DNA from 3 places in the Mesobacillus thioparans genome. Region 2 is predicted to be linked to each of the others. Evidence: predicted binding sites of a transcription regulator. Region 2 holds the regulator's gene; each other region holds the start of a gene.

Region 1 (7,500 bases), on a different contig from region 2:
CTGCCAACTTGAAAGGGGTGCTTTTTTTGTCAAAAGTAACGATTAAAGTGAATGATAATGGATCTTTAAGGATTTCCGGCGATGTTGAGCTGTTGGATGGCGCTGGCAATAAGTATGAAACAAAGCCTGCGTTCTCGCTATGCCGCTGCGGCATGAGCAAAAACATGCCGTTCTGTGATGCTTCCCATAAAGGAAAATTCGAGTCGGCTGTGCGCGCGCCGCAAGCTGAAGAAACAGAATAATGCACTGAGGGCAATGGGCATCCATTGCTCTTTTTTTGTGGGGGAGTCTGTCAGCTACCATTCATCCGCAAGCCTGGCATCCGCAATGGCCGACAGTCCAATGCGATGAATCTCCTCAAAACGATCGATAATATGGAGTTTCTGTCCAAGCTCGTTCCAGTAATGGATTTTCCCGATCACCAATTCATACTTGCGGTGGCGGAAATAAGTGATGCTGACGGGCCTGTTGTACTCCATCGCTTCGAGGAGTGTTTCATTCAATTGTTCAAGCTGCTGTTCATCCAGCAGTTTCTCTTTTTCGTATTGATCTTCCTGTGCCCAGTCACGGAGCATTTTCACATGTTCGGGCAGCATCATCGATGTCCACTTGATTCTTCCGCGGTCACGTATCATCTTTTCTCCTCCTTCAAATTATCAGCCCTTATGCCCGCCAACGAGTGCGGCCCGGTGCCTTGCTGTTCCTGCTGTCGTATAGGAAACCGCCCTCAGGAGAGCCGTGGAGCCATAACGGCTGCGGATCCGGTCCATCGCATAGCCGAGTTCTTTCTTTTTCCAGCCATTCTTTTCGAATAAGTTCAGCTGGAACTCACTGTCCGTAACGAGATTCCCGATTGCGATCGAAATGCTCCGCACGGTTTTTCCAGCGTAGTTCTCCGCAAAAAGCTCAAGGCAGACCCGATACACGTCCATCGTAATATTGGTCGGCTCCTCAATCGTCCTTGACCGGTGGAAGCCGCCTCCAAATTCATCCTGGCTGTAGCCGACCCCGAAGCTGATTGTCCGGCCTGCCTTTCCATGGCTTCTGGCCCTGCGTGCGACTTCTTCGCACATTTCAAGGATGACATGTTTGATTTCTTCCTCTTCTTTGTAATCCCGAAGCAGGATCTGGCTTTTCCCGAAGCTGATCTGTCCTTCCATGATCGGAGCGCCGATATCGGAAAAATCGATTCCCCATGCGTGCCAGTACATCTGATTGCCCATGATGCCGAATTTTTTCTCCAGGGTTTCAAGGTCATAACGGGCGAGCTGCCCGACAGTGAAAATCCCCATGCTGTTCAGTGTTTTTTCGACGCGGCGGCCAATCCCCCACATATCCCTCAGCGGTGAGACATTCCACAGCTTTGTCTGGACATCGTCATAGGTCCATTCGGCAATCCCTTTGTGCTTGGCATCAAGGTCAAGGCATAATTTCGACATCAGCATATTCGGGCCAATCCCGACTGCGCACGGAAGCTGGAATTCGCGCTCGATATCATCTTTGATTTTTTTAGCGATGGAAGCAGCGTCACCCCAAAGCTTAGAGGCACCGTCCACTTTTATGAAGCTTTCATCGACACTGTAGGTATGGATTGCTTCCTTTGGGACATAGCGATTGAATACGCGGGAGATTTCAGTGGAAATTCGCAGGTATGTTGACATTTGCGGATCAACGACGACAATTCGCGGATCATCGGGAATTTCAAACTTTCGTGATCCGGTCTTGATGCCAAACTCCTTTTTCAAACGGGGTGAGGCTGCGAGGACTACACTCCCGGGACGATCGAGATTCCCGACGACAGCCAGGTAACAATTAAGAGGATCAAGGCCGAGCATCACGGCGGAACAGCTCGCATAGAAGCTCTTCATATCCACACATAAAATTTTGTTTTGCGGCATTTCGCTGTAATCGACTATGTCTTCCCTCTCCTTTCGGCAAGTTTCCAAAAACAAGAACATTTGTTCCGTATCATTATACCCATTATATTAAGCGAATATGCGTTCGGTTTCAATGGAAATTTTCCGGGTGACTGACTTAATTAAGCCTAAAATGGGGAGTCATGCCAGGATTGGATATTTTTGCGGAAGGGTGTTTTCTCCTGGGATTTCTGATTATAATCAGGGAGAGAGGTGTGTGCATGGATAAAAAACTCATTCAAAAAATGGTCCAAAAGTGCTTTGTGCAATACCGGCACGACGAATCGCTCCCATTTAACCAAGCGGAATTCGAAGAAATATATAAAAAAATCATTGGAATGAAAGCTGAGGATCCCGCAGCAGATTTGCATGATATCATCAATGATGCCGTTTATGAATTTTTAGCGACGTAGGAATAGCAAAGGCTGCCCTTTACGGACAGCCTTTTCGTTATTTTAGGCGGATATTTGCTTCGCCTTTGATCGTTGCAGGATAGTCATTCAACTTCAAAGTAATGGGACCTGGTGCTGCTTCTTCACCGAAATAAGGGAACAAGACTTCAACAAATCCACCTTCGCCGCTCCATCTGACAGCTTGTGAGCCATCACCGATTTTATCGCCGCTTTGGTCAACTGCCTGATCAAATGATAGATTTCCAAGCCCTGCTTCAGAGCCTCGGCGGAAATTGAGCAACAAGTTGTTCTCTTCCCTACCCACTTTCAGCAATCGGCTGTCACTTGGAGCCTTCAGGATTTCAAGCTTATCGGGATCAACAATGATTTCTAACTGGTCTTTATCCAGTGCCCTCAAGGAAGTGAAGCGCAAGTACAGCTCTTCTGGTTTTTTGAAAAAGTTGCTTTGCAGGAAAAATTCCTTTGTGTTCTCATCCATATGGCGGGCAGTGGTTCCATTATTGATTGCCGCCCATTCTTCGCCCGTTTCATCAACCAGCGTCAGGTCTTCAAATCCAAAAAACTGTTTTGAATTCCCTTCGTCAAAATGGGCCGTCACCCCAATTCTCGTTGGATAAATGGACACATTTTGAATCGTGATTTTCTGGCCTTCAAACTCGACTGTCTTGTTTACCTCAAACACTTCTTTTTTATCCTGGAAAGAATCTTTATCAACCGAGAATGGAAGCACCCATGTATCAGCAAGCTTGGCAACGGGCTGGCCTTCCTCGGTCCTTCCTTCGGCGAGTTCAATGCTCAGCTGGAGATTTTCAGGCAGTTTCGTCCCGTAAAATTCGTATGTTGCCTGAAGCAGCTCATCGTTATTCTGTGAATCCTCTACCCAGCCGCCGAACGAAGACACTGTTTCTTCAAGGTTATTTCCAGCACTGTCAGTCAGCCGCAGGTTTTCAACCGAGATTTCCTTGTGTCCGCCTGAAGAATCAATTTTATAAAACATCACCATCATCTGCTCATCGACAATCACCGAATCCAATGTGACCTTAAGGCCGTCATGTTCATCGGATACGCCGATTTTTTTGGCAAAATCGTTTTCAACGGCTGCAGTCAGCCCTTTATCATAGCGGACAAGCTCAACAATTCTCTCCATACCAGGAATCAATGTAACATACGACGCAAAAGTCTCTGACGTCCTCAGCATTGCAGCAAAAGCAAAAATCAGGATAGAGGCAGCTGCGAAGGTCCTGATGTACATAAGATTTTTCTTCGTTTTCCTTTTTCCCTTGTTGATTCCGGCAGAGATTGCCTGATCCAGCTGAAGTTCCGGAATCTCAATATCATCAAGGGCGGCCTGGGCCTTTGTCAGCTTTTCCTCCTCGGCATTATGCATAGTCCAATCCCCCTTTATCTTCAAGCTGGCCGCGAAGCTCCTGCAAGCCTTTATGGAGCCAGGTCTTGACGGTGCCTTCCGGACAGTCAAGAATCTCGGCAATTTCCTTGATTTTAAAATCATGTACGTATTTCAATTCGATGACTTGCCTCGTTTTGGCATCAAGCTTTGCAATGACATCCTCGACCTCCAGCCAGCTCGATTGGTGCTCGGTGCCCATCAGGCTGATGAGGTCATCGCTGACGAGAAGCCGTTTCCGTTTTTTTAATTCGTCATTGCAATAGTTTAGCAGGATCCTTGTCAGCCACGTCGTGAAGTATTGCGGCTCCTTCAGCTTCCGGATTGAACGATACGCCCTGTAGGTAACCTCCTGCAAGGCTTCGACGGCATCCCCGCTGTTTTTCAAATAGCTGAGCGCAATCCGGTACAGCCGCACTTTATGGAGCTGCATCAGTTCGTAAAAGGCGGCTTCATCGCCTCTCTTAGCTTTTCGTACCAGTTCTTGAAGCTCCAAAATGGTTTCCCCCCGACTGTTTCTCTATCTATTAGACCCGCAAGCAGGAAAAAAGTTTTAGCTAATTTAAAAAACCGCCAAAAAAATCGTGGCGGTCTGGAAGTTTATTTTTTGTTGAAGATATTTTTGCCAAACAATTCAAAAGTCCGCGGAAACAGCGTATAGAATTTGCTGCCCGCATTCATCCAGCGCGGCAGGTTGATTTCCCTTGTCTTTGTCATCATCCGGTCCACCACCTGTTTCGCCACATATTCCGGCTTGAGCATGAACTTTTTGACATTTTTCACATATGTCCCCTGCTTATCAGCGATATTGAAGAAGTTGGTTTCAATCGGCCCTGGATTGACAGAAGTGACAAAGATCCGGTCATCAGCAACCTCCATGCGAAGACTGTTCGTGTAGCCGAGCACCGCATGCTTCGTTGCAGAGTAGACACTTGATCGCGGTGTGGCAATTTTGCCTGCCTGGGAAGCGATGTTGATGATATGGCCGCTCTGCCGCTGCTTCATGCCCGGCAGAACCATCGAAGTGCAGGCCATTAAGCCAACGACATTGACATCGAACATCGACTTGATTTCCTCCATTTTCACTTCGTGGGCAAAATCGAAAACGCCGAATCCGGCATTATTGACCAATATGTCAGCATAGCGGATGTCAGATAGCACTTCAAAAAAAACTTTCTTGACTGCCTCGGTATCTGAAACATCCAGCTGCCGTGCATAGATGTTGATGGCATACTTCGATTGCAATTCTTTTTTTAAGATTTCCAGTTTATCAATACTCCGGGCCAAAAGGACAAGATTCGCCCCGCGCGCTGCGCATAGCCTGGCAATCTCAGCCCCGATTCCTCCGGAGGCACCGGTAATAATGACATTTTTTCCTTTTAAAGATGGCATCCACTTTCACCTCATTTTGCTGTATAAACGAAGGAGGTTCCTTCTCCCCTGACTGAAATGGCATCCAGGGATTGTAAGTAATCAAGCTGTCCGACGGTCTCCGAAATGGTCAGGTTCAGTTCACGCTCATATACCGTCGGAAACAGCAATTTGCAGATTTCAAAAACGGTGAGCTCCCTGCCTTCAAGCATTCCCCTGACCTGCATGGCACGGTCATGCTGGCGGGCGAGCCTCTTTTCGATCAGGCCGTGCAATTCTGTTATCTCGGTTCCATGACCGGTATATACGAGACCGATTGGATATTGCTGTAGTTTTATAAGTGAGTGGTTATATTGGACGAGCGGCTTCGGTCTTTCTGCTTCGCCTGGAAGCGGCGGTTCAAGCAATGGATTCGGCGAAATTCCCGCAAGAATCGTATCACCAGCAATCATCGTGCCATCTTTCTCACGCAAGAGCACGATATGACTCTGGGCATGTCCCGGCGTCTCAATCACTCTCCACCCTGGAAGTGCCGGGGGAACATCATTTTCCGAAATAGCCCCTGTCAACGAGCGATTGCAGGAAAATACTAATGTCTTTTTCATGATTTTCATTGAAGGCACAAAATACTGCTCTGGTATTGCTGACTGTAAAAAGAATTTCTCATAAAATTCCTGATGTTCCTTCTCGAATTCAGAAGTCCTGTTAATCCACCTTTCATTCAGGCAGTGGCCAAATACGCTGAGATCTGGCGAAAAATAATCCAGCATCCCTACATGGTCCGGATGATCATGTGTCAGGATGACCTGTTCGATATCCTCCGGCTTCAGCTTTAAATCGGCCAGCTGGGATTTAAACGACTCCCAGGATTGCTCCGTTTTCGTACCGGCATCCACCAGTGTCAATCTGTCACCTTTTATCAAATATGCGTTCACATCACCGACCGGGAAAGGCGTCGGCAAAGTCAGTTTGGCAATTCCATCTTTCCATTCAGCCATATGATCTATACACCCCAAAACATTATTTTTCTATAAGGTAAAGTGATTGTTTGTTCAAGTTATCATTCAACATGATAGGTCCTGGTATTTTTTCAATATAAAATTAAGTTTACCTTTAATGCGGGCAAATGTCATTATTTTCACATTTCGTTTTCAGAAAAAACTAAAAATTAATCAATTGCCTCTTGACACAATGGGTGTCCATCTTGCATAATCACTATTAAAATTTCGTAAACTTTTTAAAAGCACTTGAGCAAGACGAGTAGACAGGAATGGTATTAGAGAGTGGAGTCCACCGGCTGAAAGGCTCCGCGGCCCTCTTCATGTTGAACCCTACCTTGCGAGCTGCCAGGCAAACCTGGTCGTAAACCGGCGTTAACGGATGTTGAGCTGCACTTTTTCGGCGCTCGCCGGGAAAGTGAATGAAGGTGGTACCACGGAAGCATGGCCTTTCGTCCTTTTTTGGATGAAGGGCCTTTTTGTTTTTAATAACAGTGAACACAAACTTAGGTGGAGGCGAATCTGATGAAGAAGCTTGTTTTTGTTGGAGCAGGATCGATGGCGGAAGCAATGATTTCCGGGATAGGGGCAAGCGGGCTTCTTCCGGGGAAGCAAATTTGGGCTACAAACAAACAGGATGCTGACAGACTGAGAATACTGGAACAGAGATTTGGAATCACAACGACATATGATTTGGGGCAGCTGTTCGAAAACGCGGATGCAATCGTCCTGGCGATGAAACCAAAAGATGCCGCCATCGCGATGGAGGAAATCAAACACTACCTGACAGAAGGAATGCTGGTCATTTCAGTTCTTGCGGGTGTGGCAATCGAAGCGATTGAAGCGGCAGCAGAAAAATCCCTGGCTGTGACAAGGGCGATGCCAAACACCTCGGCTGCGATTGGGAAATCAGCAACAGCCCTTGCCGTGAATTCCCATGTGAGTGATGCGCAAAGAAAACTGGTTCAGGAGCTTTTTAACACAATCGGTCTTACGACATTCGTTGAGGAATATCAGCTGGATGCCGTCACGGGATTATCCGGGAGCGGGCCAGCCTATATTTATTATCTCGTCGAAGCAATGGAAAAAAGTGCAGCCGAAATCGGTCTCGAAAAGCAGACAGCGAAGCAGTTGATTATCCAGACACTTCTCGGCGCAGCGGAAATGCTGACGCAGTCGGATAAGGAGCCTGCCCAGCTCCGCTTTGAGGTGACCAGCCCGGGAGGAACGACTGAAGCAGGCATCAAGGTACTTGAACAGAACGGGGTTCAGTCCGCTTTTGTATCTTGCATCAAAGAAGCGACCGCCCAGTCAAAAAAGCTTGGCGCCCTGCTGGGAAATGAATTGTCTGCCGTAAAACGGCCTCTCTAAGATTGCAAACTGCCCCCATTTTTCTC
Region 2 (7,500 bases):
AGTGACTGGATGCCTTGACTGATCTCGAGTTGAATTTCATCTTCAAGAACAGTTTCCATAACTCCACGTTGATCCTTTAGCGTTTCCATTTCAATTACCGTTTCTTTCAGTCTTGCATTCTTTCTTATGTTATCGATCGAACGATGGGAGACTAGTTTGTAAAACCAGGTGGTAAAATACATGATTTCCTTTCCGGCTATAATATTTCGATATGCTTCTAGCATTGCATTTTGGACGACTTCTTCTGCTTCTTCCTTTGACCGGACAATACTGTAACTTGTTTTATATGCTTTTTCAATCAGGGGATTCAATAACTCAGCGAAAGCAGATTCATCTCCAATCCTGATTCGCTGCATCAATTCTGACTGTTCCAAAAGCAGCACCTCCTTGTTTGTTTCTATTCTTTAGGCGATAACAATTCCTTTCTGGTTGCACAGAAACGAAAAATTTTATAATAGTTATGCTCTTGCGATCAAGCGTATTGATCGATATTAAGCCAAATTGATTTTAACATAAATCCTCACTAATAATTTCCAAATCAAAAAGAGCACGCAACCATTAATGGTTACGTGCTCTTTATCACGATAATTTTAGTTTTGTTCAATCAATGCTTTAACACGTGCAACTACATTGTTGACAGAGAATCCGTACTCTTCCATGATTTTTTCTCCTGGAGCAGAGGCACCAAAAGTATCGATCGCAAGTACTTCTCCCTCGTCACCAACATAACGGTGCCAGCCTAATGAAGATCCCATTTCGATTCCAAGGCGCTTCTTGACAGACTTTGGAATGACACTTTCTTTGTATTCCTTTGATTGCTGCTCGAAGCGATCCCATGCAGGCATGCTGACAACAGCAACATCTATTCCTTCTGAAGCAAGAGCTTCTTGTGCTTTTACAGCCAGACCAACTTCTGAACCTGCTGCAAGAAGAAGTGCATCTGCAGTTTCTTTTCCAGCTGGAGAAATGACATAAGCACCTTTTGATACGCCTTCGTATGCATTCTTGTCCGTATTCTTGATTGTCGGCAAGTTTTGGCGAGTCAGCACTAGAGCTGTAGGATTCTTAGTCGATTCAATTGCCAGCTTCCATGCTGCTGCTGTTTCGTTGCCATCTGCAGGACGAATTACAGACAGGTTTGGCATGGCGCGTAGTCCAGCAAGCTGTTCAACTGGTTCGTGGGTTGGACCATCTTCTCCTACGGCGATGCTGTCATGTGTGAACACATAGGTTACAGGCAAGCCCATTAACGCAGCAAGTCTGATTGCCGGCTTCAGGTAATCAGAGAATACGAAGAATGTTCCGCCAAACACCTTCAAGCCGCCGTGGAGTGCCATACCGTTCATAGCTGCTCCCATTGCGAATTCACGTACGCCGAACCAGATGTTGCGGCCTTCGAATGAACCTGGGAAGAAGTCACCTGTTCCCTTGATCATCGTTTTGTTTGATCCAGCAAGGTCAGCAGATCCTCCGATCAAGTAAGGAAGGTTTTTCGCAATGCCGTTAAGTGCTTCACCAGAAGATGCACGGCTAGCAAGGCTCTTGCCTTCTTCGTATACAGGAATGTCTTTATCCCATCCTTCTACTAACTCACCCTTCATGGCTTTTTCAAGCTGGGCACCTAGTTCTGGATACTCACTCTTATATTGAGTGAATTGTTCATTCCATGCTTGTTCTGTTTGTTCACCTTTTTCAGCGATTTGCTGTTTAAAGTGATCATAAACTTCACTTGGTACATGGAAGTCCTCTTCAAAAGTCCACTTGTAAGCTTCCTTAGTCAGCTTCAATTCATCTGCGCCAAGCGGAGCTCCGTGAACATCTGATTTACCAGATAGGTTCGGTGATCCATATCCAATGACGGTCTTAACTTCAATCATGGTCGGACGGTCTGAATCAGTTTTCGCTTCCTCGATCGCTCTTGCGATTTCTTCCAGGTTGTTGCCATCTTCAACGCGGATATATTGCCATCCATACGCCTTGAAACGTCCTTCAATGCTTTCGGAGAATGACTTATTAAGGTCGCCATCAAGTGATATATCATTTGAATCGTAAAGGACAATCATCTTGCCCAATTTCAGGTGAGCTGCAAGGGAAGCTGCTTCAGCTGAAACACCTTCCATTAGATCGCCATCACCGCAAATGGTATATGTATAGTGATCAACGATAGTATAGTTATCTTTGTTATAGGCAGAAGCAAGGTGACGTTCAGCCATTGCCATACCTACTGCCATGGCAATTCCCTGGCCAAGCGGTCCAGTTGTTGCATCTACACCGGCAGTGTGTCCAAACTCAGGGTGTCCTGGTGTCTTGCTTCCCCACTGACGGAATTGCTTAATATCTTCCATGGATAAATCATAACCTGCCAGGTGCAGTAAGCTGTAAAGCAGCATAGAACCATGGCCGGCAGACAAGACAAAACGGTCTCGGTTGAACCATTCAGGATTCTTAGGGTTGATGTTCATGTATCGCGTCCATAATGTGTAAGCCATCGGTGCAGCCCCCATCGGCATGCCTGGGTGGCCTGAATTCGCTTTTTCAATCGCATCAATCGATAACGTACGAATGGAATCAATTGAAAGCATATCAATTTCTTTAAACATTAAATACATCCTTTCTATAGGTACTGGCTACATCCTTAATATTATAGCGAGAGAAATTATTATACAACAAATTATGCCTGAAGGAGACAGAAAAGGCCGTATTGTTATTTATTTTGACACATACTAGCTGTAGTTATGTAATTGATCAGTCCTGAAGAAGACAGAAGACAGTTTGCGACTTATAAGCTAAGGGACATTATTATCTATAACATTGCTGATTTTCCACTTCAGCCATCGCATAAAACATCCGATTTCAATTGTGCTCTCTCCAATGCTGCCAAAATAAAAATGGAATACATTCTCTCATGTATTCCAATCTGAATATATTAATGAAGTTTATTCTTCATTTTTTCTTCTTTTAATTTTTCAGGTGTTACATCATTGCCCTCTGGATCGACAATGGTAACTCCCTTGAGCGTATTAAGCATAGAAGAACGGAATGATTGGAGATATTCTGCGCGAAGCTTCGTCTGTTCCTTTGCTTCTTCTTCAGTCAGCTTCGATGTTTTTGCTTTCCTCGCCAGCTCATTGATTCTAGCAATTTTATCACTTGATAGCATTGTAAATCTCCTTTGTAAAAAAGTACGTCAAATGATATCTTACTAAATTTTTTTGAGTTTTACAAGAAAGGAGCCTCATTCCTCATTTGTCTCGATATACTCAAGATATCTTCGATTGACTGTCGCCTTGGAAACATTGTAGCCGAATCCTTTAAGAGTCGCGGCAATTTCAGCAAAAGTAAGTCCATTATTCCGCAGCCTGACAATTTCCGCAATCGGCATGTCTTTTCTATCCCTGCCGGAATGTTCACCCTGGTTTTTGAGATTGCGCTGAGGCTTGTAACCATGGTCGACCGCACGTTTCATTCCGCGTTTGATTTTTATGTTATGGATCTTCCTCTGATACTCTTCCACCATGCTGACAATCTGGAGTACCATGGAATCCGATTCAGATAGTTGAAGTTCCCCACTGTGGGAGATGCTGTATAACTTAACGTTCTCCTTGAGAATGCAGTGAAGGATCGCAACCTTTGCATTTCCTCTTCCAAGCCTGGTCTCATCCTGAATCAATACGGCATTGACCGACTTGTCCTTGATCAACTCCAGAAGTTCGAGGATCCCGTCCCTTTCAAGGTCATACCCACTGGCTTGTTCCTTAATGATACTCATCACTTCGAATCCACAGTCTTCTGCAAGACGGAGTAATTCTTCCTCCTGCCTGGCAAGCGATGTTTCCTGTGTTTCCTTCGTAGTACTTACCCGGCAATAAATAATCGCTTTCATGCTGTCACCTTATTCTATGTACAAATTATCTTTCTGCTCCGGCAATCTGAGTAGGTTCCACATATTCATCTCTTACCGGGATGACAAGTTCATCTCCTGGAAAGACCCGTTCGCCTACGATCCCATTTTCTTTTTCTACCCAGCTCACGAATTCATTTTTTGACAAATGATGTTCACTGGCATATGTCTCAGCGATCTCCCACAGTGATTGTCCTTCTTCTATAGTAACAGTTATGTATGCTTCCTCGTTATTTAAATGTGCTTTTGCCACGAGTGAAAAAATCACGCTGACAGCAAGAAGGATCAAGGCGTAAGAATAGTTATCCCATATTTTTTTCATGTCCGACACTCCTTAACGAATATATGTTCGCTTATTTGATTTTATTATAATACGAACATTTGTTTCGTGTCAACTTGAAATTCGAACTTATGTTTGTATCTGTGGGATAGACATGGTATAATTAGGACAAGAAAATATACGAGGTGCGTGAAAATGACAAAGTTATCAAAGCGGCAACAAGATATATTTGAATTCATTAAAGGTGAAGTCAAGAAAAAAGGATATCCGCCATCCGTACGCGAAATCGGTGAAGCAGTTGGACTGGCATCAAGTTCTACTGTACACGGCCACCTTGCAAGGCTCGAAAGCAAAGGGCTGATCCGACGGGACCCTACAAAACCGCGCGCAATTGAAATTCTGGAAATTGAAGATGAAACCCGTATCCCTAAATATAATGTTATCAACGTGCCTGTTGTCGGTAAAGTTACAGCCGGTATGCCAATAACGGCAATCGAGAATGTAGAAGAATACTTCCCTCTACCAGACCGTCTGGTTCCTCATGATGAGCAGGTTTTCATGCTGGAAATCATGGGTGACAGTATGATTGAAGCTGGGATCCTTGATGGGGACTACGTAATCGTCAAGCAGCAAAAGACAGCCAATAATGGAGATATCGTAGTAGCAATGACAGAGGATGACGAAGCTACTGTCAAACGTTTCTTCAAGGAGAAGGACTATTTCAGGCTCCAGCCGGAAAATTCCTCAATGGAACCGATCATCCTTCGTAATGTATCGATTCTTGGTAAAGTCATCGGTGTCTACCGTCATATGCACTAAAAAGCAAGCGGGCTCCGCTTGCTTTTTTTCGTTCTATTAAACTTTCATTCTTTAAATGATTCTATGAGAAGAGCACATTCGCCATCAAAAATAGATACAAGCCCGGACAACTTGTCCCTTTTCCGAATAAGATATCGTGTAAGCAAACATTTCTTTTTGGAAAGGAGTTGAGTCTCGAATGGGAAACAACCGGAATAACAACGACGTCGCAGGAGTTTTCTTTCCTAACCGCAACAATAACCAGGTAAGGGCGACTGTTGATTTTGATGACCTCTGCCGTGCTGTCCGTCGATGCATCATCAATGATTTGGTTGCTGGTGCACAAGATGAGAATGATCGCGGCCGCGATCATAGAAAATGCGGATGCAGAAACTAATTTTTCTCAAAAAATCCCGAAAGGCTTAGACCTTTCGGGATTTTTTTATCTTAATGGATTTCTTTTACAGGTAGCACTCCTGTTATTTCTTTCATGAATTCTGCTTTTTGTGCGCCGGTAATCCACAAGTGCACGACACCTTGATCCTGGCTGCTTCTGATCAGCCGGCCTATACCCTGTCTTAATCGAAGCAGCATGTATGGAACGTCAACTTCTGCTGCAGGGTTGGCCGCATGCTTCCGTTTTGCCTGGAAGACCGGGTCATGAGGCGGGAATGGCAATGAAGCGATAATAACCTGTTTCAAAGATTCACCTGGAACATCAAGACCTTCCCATAGACTGTATGAGCAAAGTACAGAGCTGGTGACATTCTGGAAGTCTTTTACGGTTTCACTGATTTCGCGGTCGCCTTCAAACAGGATGGCAAAATTCCATTCCTGTTGATCGGACCATATTCTGAACCTTTCCATTTCCTGCATGGAAGAAAACAAAACCAGGGAACTTCCATTGGAAGTTCGCAAATCCGTACCTATCTGCTCCCACTTTTGATTTTCGTCATCCCTGATATGTGCTCTAATTTCCATTTGCTCTTCATAATCAAATGGTGAAGCTACCGTGAAAGAAGAATATTTTTCAATCCCAAGACTCCTGGCTATATAGTTGAAGTCCCCTGCCTGGGATAGAGTTGCTGATGAGAACACAAAAGGGATATTTTGTGCAAAAACTTCTTTTTTCAAGATGTCCTCTACCAGGCGAGGCATGATCACGAGTGAAGATTGGACTTCATTCTCTTCAAGCCAGAAAATCCCTTCATCATTCTTCAGGAAAATCGATAGACCATACGCGAAAAACTCGAGGTATTCTTCCATGATTTTCAAGTGGTATTCATCAATCAGGAACATTTCTGCGTCAAATACCAGCTGGTCCATTAATTCGCTGACCTTCTTTTCCAAAGTTTCAGCTGTTTTCCTGATCGCAGGATGCTTAGCAACTTCTTTCCGATTCGAACCCTCAACAGCAGTCGAGTTCTCAACCAGCAGGTCGAACCATGAATCATGCAGCTCTATAATATCCTCGATTAGATAAAGAGATTCCTCCCGGACATCCTGGTGCATATAACCTGTTAACACAGTCGTCAGAGTTTGCGAATTAAATCTGTAAGTCAGTCCTTTTTGTGCTGCGAATTCAAGCAAATGGCCTTCATCGAATATGACGGTACTTGCTTCTGGCAGCAATGGCATCTGGCCCTCTCTTTTGCGTGATTCTTTTGTCCAGACATGTTCCATGTAAAAATCATGCGAGCAAATAATCAAGTCTCCGGCATGTCGATAGTAATCACGATTCAATGTTTGTCCACAGCGATGGCGCCAGCTGCACGTCGAACATTGCTGGAGCGGATCCCAGGCCATCTGGGACCATTTTTCATTCGTGACCCATGGATATTCCTTCCGGTCACCATAACGGCTGAACGAATTCATTGAAATGCCTTCATCAAAAATAAAGTCAGGCAGCTGGTCATGGACATCAAGAACTTCCATGTCGTCAGAAGTGTTGGAAAGCTCATCAAGCTTCTTGACACATACATATTGCTCCCTTGCTTTTGCAAGCCTGACGTCCACCTTGAGTCCTAATGCCTGTTCGAGTTTCTCGATATCTCCGCCCTCTTTTACGAGCTGTTCAATCAGCGTTTCATCTGAGCAGGATACAATCGCAGGCTTCCCCATATAACGAGCATAGAGAATCGCGTAAATCAGGTATACGAAGGTCTTTCCTGTACCTACACCAGCTTCCGCAAACACAATTCCTTTGTTCTTAAAGGCCTGTTCCACCTGGAAAGCCATATAAATCTGTTCGTCGCGCAACTCATAGCCCTTTTCAGGCAAAATATCATAAAAAACATCACCAATGTAATCTCCTAATAAATCAAAGAATGTATCATTTTTAGTGATGGTAAATGGAAGGTTTTTTGTCATTCAGGTTCTCCTTGAAAATTGATTCTGGCTAAAAGCCAGCTTTAATCATAACAGAAAAAAGTGCTGTACGTGAAAGAATTCATTCTGGTAAAAATTCTAATTACTCTTTTGGAATTTTCTGCTATTATTATTTCAGACTGTATAGAAAGGA
Region 3 (7,500 bases), on a different contig from region 2:
TGTGAACAATCTTAGCTAAATCAATCCTATTTTGTAGCCAATAGCAACAAAGTTTGAGAAAAGAGCCTTTAAAAACAAGCCGCCAACATTTTGGCGGCTTGTTTCCTGTATTCATTTACGCCAGTTGAAGATGGATTTTTGCAATTTTCTTCTGGCAGGCTGTTCTTTATTCGCCTCCTGCAAGGCAGAATTCACATCGATCAAGCCATTTCCGTATTCAATGTCTTTTCCCTGGTCACCAAGATCGATTGCGGAACTTTTAATGATGTTGATGACTTGGGAACTTTTCAAGTCTGGATTTGCTGATTTAATCAAGGCAGCCAGACCCGCGACATGGGGAGCGGCCATGGATGTCCCTGAGAGGGCTGCATATTGTGAATTGAAAAAGGTACTTGGTATATTGACGCCAGGAGCAGCGATGTCTATATAATCCCCATAGTTTGAAAAGTTTGCTCTGTTGCCGTTATAATCAACGGCCGCCACACTCAATACCTCTGGGTAAGCCGAAGGGTAAGTAGGCTGATTGGATCCGTCATTACCTGCCGCGGATACCATGACGACATTTTTGTCATAAGCATAACGGACTGCTTCTTCCAGGACCTTCGATGGCTGGTAGTTGCCAAGGCTCATATTGATGACATCCGCACCATGGTCGACGGCCCAGACGATTCCTTTTGCGATATCGAAAGTGGTACCATAGCCTTTGGCGCCCATCGCTTTGACAGGCATGATTTTGCTGAACCAGGTCATACCGGCAACGCCTTCGCGGTTGTTTGTTTCCGATGCGATGATTCCTGCAACATGTGTTCCGTGGCCATTGTCATCGTCCGGCTCCCGTTTTTCATCGATCACATTATAGCCTGGTACAATCCTGTTCTTTAACTCGGGATGATCCAGGTCAACACCTGTATCAACAATGGCTATTTCAATTTGTTCCTTTCCTTTTGTAATGTTCCAGCCTTCCTCCGTTCCGATCGCAGGCAAATTCCATTGATAATTCTCCTGGTAAAGTAAATCATTCGGCGCTGTAACTTCGTTTTGCATCAAGATAAAATTCGGCTCGGCATACTCAACATTTTGCCTCTGGTTAAAATATTCAATCATTTGCGGTGTTTCCATGAAAGTGGACCTAAAGACATAGACGGAATTCAGGTGTTTCATGACCCAGCCCTTGATGTCGCGGGTAATTTCATCTATTTCTTCAGCACTTGGCTCTGTAATGAAATCAACAGCGGCCTCATGGTCATAATAATGGCTTTTATCTTTCTTGTTATGGAAAATAAGTGTGATTTCTTCCTGGGCATCGAGCTGTCGTTTGATTTTCTCGCCCATATCAACATTATTGATGTTTGCCATCGAATGCATCTTCATGATTCGCGGCCCGGTAGATTGAGTTTTCGGACCTTCCCGATTGCTGGGAACAGTTTCATTCCTGAACACTCCGGCTGCAGTAAGGGCAAGAACGAGGATTAATGATGCCCCAAGGAAGAAAACCTTCGTGCTTTTCATAATAAAAGCCCTCCAAAAAAAGAATTTGTTCTTATATTGCAGAACAAAAGGTGAAATTAACGGCGGTAATCACTGGCAGATTCGTTCTGCTGAATTTGGGTCACTGATAAGCATGTAACGAATTTTTAAATGCAAAATATTCTCTTTTTCCTGTTCACAAGTAACCAAAAATCCTGTTTTTTATGACAAATTTCGAAATTAATTCTTTAAATCCGTTTGCCAAATCCCAATTAATCGCTACAATTAAGCATAGACGCCATTATTATGGTAAAATAAACAAAGAGAACAATTGTTCTGGTATTGGTAAAATGCATATTTTTTTAATATTCTTTTGACAAAAAAGAGGAATACTTAAGGAATTCATTGACACTATACATAAAAACCGTCAATGTTGTTTGCAAGAAATGAAAGGGGTATGTTCGTGGCAAGAAATCAGCAAGCTTTTGATTATAATGATGATGCCATTCAGGTACTGGAAGGCCTTGAAGCGGTCCGTAAAAGACCTGGTATGTATATTGGCAGCACAGATACCCGGGGTCTTCATCACCTCGTCTATGAAATCGTTGATAACTCCGTTGACGAAGCACTTGGCGGATACGGTAATCACATCATCGTCAAAATCCATAAAGATAATTCAATCAGCGTCCAGGACAAGGGGCGTGGTATGCCTACAGGAATGCATAAGCTTGGAAAGCCGACTCCTGAAGTCATCCTTACTGTTCTTCATGCAGGCGGGAAGTTTGGACAGGGCGGTTATAAAACTAGCGGAGGACTGCATGGTGTCGGCGCCTCAGTCGTAAACGCTCTATCTGAATGGCTTGTTGTCACCATCAAACGCGATGGCTTTGTTTATGAGCAGCGTTTCGAGAACGGCGGAAAACCGGTGACAACTCTTGAGAAAATCGGCAAGACCAATCAGACAGGGACAACGATCCATTTCAAGCCAGACGCTGAAATCTTCTCTACATTGACATATAACTATGACACACTGTCTGAAAGGCTCCGCGAATCGGCCTTTTTGTTAAAAGGTTTGAAAATAGAGCTGATCGATGACCGCAATAATGAGAAAGATGTCTTCCACTTTGAAACAGGCATCGAGGCATTTGTGGAATATTTGAACGAGGAAAAAGATGTCCTGAATCCGGTGGTCAGCTTTGAAGGCGAATACAGCAAAATAGAAGTTGAGTTTGCCTTCCAGTTCAACGATGGTTACTCAGAAAACGTTCTGTCCTTCGTCAACAATGTCAGGACGAAAGATGGAGGAACACATGAAGCAGGCGCAAAGACTGCGATGACCCGGGTATTCAATGAGTACGCCCGTAAGGTTGGTCTGCTCAAGGAAAAGGATAAGAACCTGGATGGAGCGGATATTCGCGAAGGACTTGCAGGAATTGTTTCTGTCCGAATCCCGGAGGAATTGCTTCAGTTCGAGGGTCAGACAAAGGGTAAGCTTGGGACAAGTGAAGCCAGGTCAGCGGTCGATTCGGTCGTTTCTGAACATTTGTCTTATTTCCTTGAGGAAAATCCGGATGTCAGTACGTTGCTGATCAGAAAATCGATCAAGGCTTATCAGGCCCGGGAAGCTGCCCGTAGAGCACGTGAGGATGCACGCAGCGGGAAAAAGAGAAAGAAATCGGATGCGATGCTATCAGGCAAATTGACTCCGGCTCAATCGAAGAATCCGGCGAAAAATGAACTGTACCTTGTCGAGGGGGATTCTGCCGGCGGTTCAGCCAAGCAGGGCCGGGATAGGAAGTTCCAGGCCGTCCTGCCACTGCGAGGAAAAGTCATCAACACCGAAAAAGCAAAGCTCCAGGACATTTTCAAAAACGAGGAAATCAATACGATCATCCACGCGATCGGTGCGGGTGTAGGGTCCGATTTCAATGTGGAAGATATCAACTACGACAAGATTGTCATCATGACAGATGCCGATACCGATGGAGCCCATATCCAGGTGCTGCTGCTGACTTTCTTTTACCGGTACATGAAGCCGCTCATTGAAGCAGGCAAGGTCTTTATAGCCCTTCCGCCGCTTTATAAAGTCAGCAAAGGTACTGGCAAAAAGGAAATCATTGAATATGCCTGGAGTGATGAAGAACTGCAAGGGGCCATCAAGAAGGTCGGCAAGGGTTACATCATCCAGCGTTACAAAGGTCTAGGCGAGATGAATGCTGATCAGCTTTGGGAAACAACAATGGATCCTGAAACAAGGACATTGATTCGCGTCAGGATTGACGATGCTGCAAGAGCGGAGCGAAGAGTCACGACACTTATGGGTGACAAAGTAGAGCCCCGCAGGAAGTGGATTGAATCGAATGTTGCTTTCGGCCTCGAGGAAGACAGCAATATTCTGGAAAATGAAAACATCTCAGTTGCTGAGGAGGTTGAAGGCGAATGAGTTCAGTAGAAAAATTTCGTGACCTCCCTTTAGAAGACGTTTTAGGCGACCGATTCGGCCGCTATAGTAAATATATTATCCAGGAACGTGCCCTGCCGGATGCCCGCGACGGGCTGAAGCCTGTTCAGCGCAGGATTCTGTATGCCATGCATGTTGAAGGCAACACAAGTGAAAAGGGCTTCCGTAAATCAGCTAAGACAGTCGGAAACGTCATTGGTAACTACCATCCGCACGGTGACTCTTCTGTCTATGAAGCAATGGTCCGTATGAGCCAGGATTGGAAAGTGCGGAATTACCTTGTTGACATGCACGGTAATAACGGAAGCATCGATGGTGACCCTCCAGCGGCGATGCGTTATACAGAAGCAAGATTATCAGCGATTGCTGGCGAGCTTTTAAGGGATATCGAAAAGAGGACAGTCGAGTTCATCCCGAACTTTGATGACACGTCCAGTGAGCCTACCGTACTTCCTGCTATGTTCCCTAACCTGCTTGTGAATGGCTCGACAGGAATCTCAGCTGGATATGCCACAGATATTCCGCCACATAATTTAGCGGAAGTGATTGATGGGGTCATCATGAGGATGGACAACCCTGCCTGCACGGTCGAAGATCTGATGAAAGTGATCAAAGGACCGGACTTCCCGACGGGCGGAATCATCCAGGGTGTCGAAGGCATTGCCAAAGCTTACAAGACTGGCAAGGGTAAAATCATTGTCCGCGGCAAAGCGGAAATCGAGGATATCCGCGGCGGCAAACAGCAGATCGTCATCACGGAAGTTCCTTATGAAATTAATAAGGCCAACCTCGTCAAGAGAATTGATGAATTCCGTTTGGACAGGAAAGTTGAAGGGATTTCAGAAGTTCGTGATGAAACTGACCGCACGGGCCTTCGTGTTGTGATCGAACTGAAGAAGGAAGCCGATGCAAACGGTGTTTTGCACTATCTTTACAAGAACAGCGATTTGCAAATCACCTATAACTTCAATATGGTTGCCATCAATAAGAAACGTCCAGTATTGATGGGGCTTGCTGAACTTCTTGATGCCTACATCGGCCATCAGAAGGATGTCGTTACAAAAAGATCACAGTATGACCTTCAAAAAGCCCGTGACCGACAGCATATCGTCGAAGGCTTAATGAAGGCATTGTCCATCCTGGATCAGGTGATTGCGACAATCCGTGCTTCAAAAGATAAACGAAATGCAAAAGATAATCTGATCCAGAAGTTCGAATTCACTGAAGTCCAGGCCGAAGCGATTGTTTCCCTCCAGCTTTATCGCTTGACGAATACTGATATTACTGCGCTCCAGGCCGAAGCAGAGGAGCTGGCCAAGAAGGTCGAAGAACTAACCGCCATTCTTGGAAGCGAGAAAAAGCTTTTTTCAGTCATCAAGAAGGAACTGAAGGATGTCAAGAAGCGCTTCTCAGATGATCGCCGGACGAAAATCGAGGAAGAAATTGAGGAAATCAAAATCAACCTTGAGGTGCTGATTGCGAGTGAAGATGTGATTGTCACGGTAACGAAGGATGGTTATGTAAAACGGACGAGCCAACGATCCTTTGGAGCCTCCAATGGACAGGATTTCGCCATGAAGGATACCGACAGGCTGTTATCCCAGTTGAATATGAACACCAAGGATGTCCTGCTGTTGTTCACCAACAAAGGAAGCTATCTCCATTTACCAGTCCATGAACTCCCTGACATCCGCTGGAAAGACCTTGGTCAGCATGTGGCCAATATCGTCCCGCTTGATAGAGATGAAGAAATCATCAAAGCGGTACCAGTTACCGATTTCGAACAAAAACTGTTCTTTGTGTTTGTAACGAAGAATGGTATGGTGAAAAAATCCGAATTGAGCCTCTATAAAGCTCAGCGCTATTCGAAGCCATTAACCGCCATCAATGTCAAAGGTGATGATCGAGTTGTCGATGTCCATTTAACAAATGGAGAAAAGGATTTATTCCTTGTCTCTCACTTTGGCTACGGTTTATGGTTCAGCGAAGAAGACGTCAGTACTATCGGGATCCGGGCAGCCGGAGTTAAGGGAATGAACCTGAAGGATGGAGACTTTGTTATTGGCGGCAAAGTCATCGATGCCAACGAAAATCCATCCATTGTCATTGCAACCCAGCGTGGTGCGGTCAAGAAAATGAAACTTTCCGAATTCGAGAAAACATCACGTGCAAAACGTGGAGTCGTGATGCTGCGTGAATTGAAGGCGAATCCACATCGTATTATTGGTGTTGAAGCAGTGCGTAGTGGAGATGAAATCTTTTTCCTAACCGAGAAACAGCAAATCGTTTCGTTGAAAGCAGCAGATCTGAGGAATAGTGATCGCTATACAAACGGATCATTCATAATTGATGAAAGCGAAACTGGTAAGCTTGTAATCGCCTGGAAAAGTGAAACCAATCAGGCAACAGAATAATTATCAGAAAAAAACACAGCAATTTAGCTGTGTTTTTTGTTTTTTATTTCTATCTTCAGGGTATATGCTAAAAGGACTTCCCAGTTATCTCAGATAAAAGGGATACTGGAAACTATGTACCATTGTAATGCGGGCGTCCATTTGGTACATTAAAAGCTATATCATAATAACTTATTACCAAGGAGCAAAGGAGTTTTTTATGGAGGTTCTCAACAACATCATATCGGAATTAAACAACTATATGTGGAGCTATATCTTAATTGCAGTCCTGGTTGTATTAGGTACATATTTCACTTTTAGAACAAGATTTGTTCAGTTTAAATACTTTCCTGAGATGATAAGGGTACTAATGGACCCGGCAACTGTCTCTTCTGAAGGAAAAAGGGGCCGGTCTTCGTTCCAGGCGTTCACGGTCAGTCTTGCTTCCAGGGTAGGTACAGGTAATCTTGCAGGAGTGGCGACAGCAATTTCCGCAGGTGGACCTGGTGCCGTTTTCTGGATGTGGCTAATTGCGTTCGTAGGCGCAGCCTCCAGCTTCATTGAGAGCACCCTTGCGCAAATTTATAAGGTGAAAGACAAGGATGAATACCGCGGCGGTCCGGCTTACTATATGGAACGCGGGTTGAATAAAAGGTGGCTGGGTATACTCTTTGCCGTCATCATTGTCTTCACATTCGGATTGGTTTTCAGCTCTGTTCAATCCAACACCATTTCTCTGGCATTTGACGAGGCATTTGGATTTGATCGTTTTTGGATGGGAATCATCCTTTCAGTTATGACAGCTGTTGTCATATTTGGCGGGATCAAAAGAATAGCGTTTGTATCACAGATCATTGTGCCAATCATGGCAGTCCTGTATTTAATTCTTGCATTGTTCATTGTGATCACGAATTTCAGTGAATTACCAGCCATGATCTCACTGATTGTCAAAAACGCGTTCGGACTTCAGGAAGTGATGGGCGGCGGTATGGGAGCGGCAGTCATGATGGGAATCAAGAGAGGTCTGTTTTCAAACGAAGCCGGAATGGGAAGTGCGCCAAACGCAGCTGCTACTGCTGCCGTGACTCATCCTGTAAAACAAGGATTAATCCAAACACTTGGCGTATTTACAGATACAATTTTGATTTGTACAGCAACAGCGTTCATTATCATTATGTC

What was found. Region 2 encodes LexA, which represses DNA repair genes until DNA is damaged. Its sites were predicted from a motif close to CGAACATATGTTCG; they were not measured.
Region 1: the regulator LexA is predicted to act here: its motif matches at 1,991-2,004, upstream of ACNAZ4_RS16140 (Y-family DNA polymerase).
Region 3: the regulator LexA is predicted to act here: its motif matches at 1,792-1,805, upstream of parE (DNA topoisomerase IV subunit B).

What each region holds. Positions count from the first base shown of each region.
Region 1 is NZ_CBCSFH010000010.1:47,099-54,598, forward strand. Features, by position in the region: gene ACNAZ4_RS16130 (CDGSH iron-sulfur domain-containing protein) at 18-242, shown strand; gene ACNAZ4_RS16135 (YolD-like family protein) at 297-635, opposite strand; gene ACNAZ4_RS16140 (Y-family DNA polymerase) at 657-1,916, opposite strand; gene ACNAZ4_RS16145 (YqzH family protein) at 2,138-2,329, shown strand; gene ACNAZ4_RS16150 (DUF4179 domain-containing protein) at 2,367-3,716, opposite strand; gene ACNAZ4_RS16155 (sigma-70 family RNA polymerase sigma factor) at 3,709-4,230, opposite strand; gene ACNAZ4_RS16160 (SDR family NAD(P)-dependent oxidoreductase) at 4,335-5,126, opposite strand; gene ACNAZ4_RS16165 (MBL fold metallo-hydrolase) at 5,138-6,103, opposite strand; gene proC (pyrroline-5-carboxylate reductase) at 6,629-7,474, shown strand.
Region 2 is NZ_CBCSFH010000001.1:73,148-80,647, forward strand. Features, by position in the region: gene ACNAZ4_RS00460 (RNA polymerase sigma factor) at 1-374, opposite strand, end outside; gene tkt (transketolase) at 591-2,600, opposite strand; gene ACNAZ4_RS00470 (DUF896 domain-containing protein) at 2,927-3,160, opposite strand; gene ACNAZ4_RS00475 (YneB family resolvase-like protein) at 3,236-3,883, opposite strand; gene yneA (cell division suppressor protein YneA) at 3,909-4,223, opposite strand; gene lexA (transcriptional repressor LexA) at 4,377-5,000, shown strand; gene ACNAZ4_RS00490 (hypothetical protein) at 5,179-5,376, shown strand; gene ACNAZ4_RS00495 (ATP-dependent DNA helicase) at 5,427-7,349, opposite strand.
Region 3 is NZ_CBCSFH010000002.1:36,388-43,887, forward strand. Features, by position in the region: gene ACNAZ4_RS04695 (S8 family peptidase) at 112-1,509, opposite strand; gene parE (DNA topoisomerase IV subunit B) at 1,931-3,910, shown strand; gene parC (DNA topoisomerase IV subunit A) at 3,907-6,342, shown strand; gene ACNAZ4_RS04710 (alanine/glycine:cation symporter family protein) at 6,542-7,500, shown strand, end outside.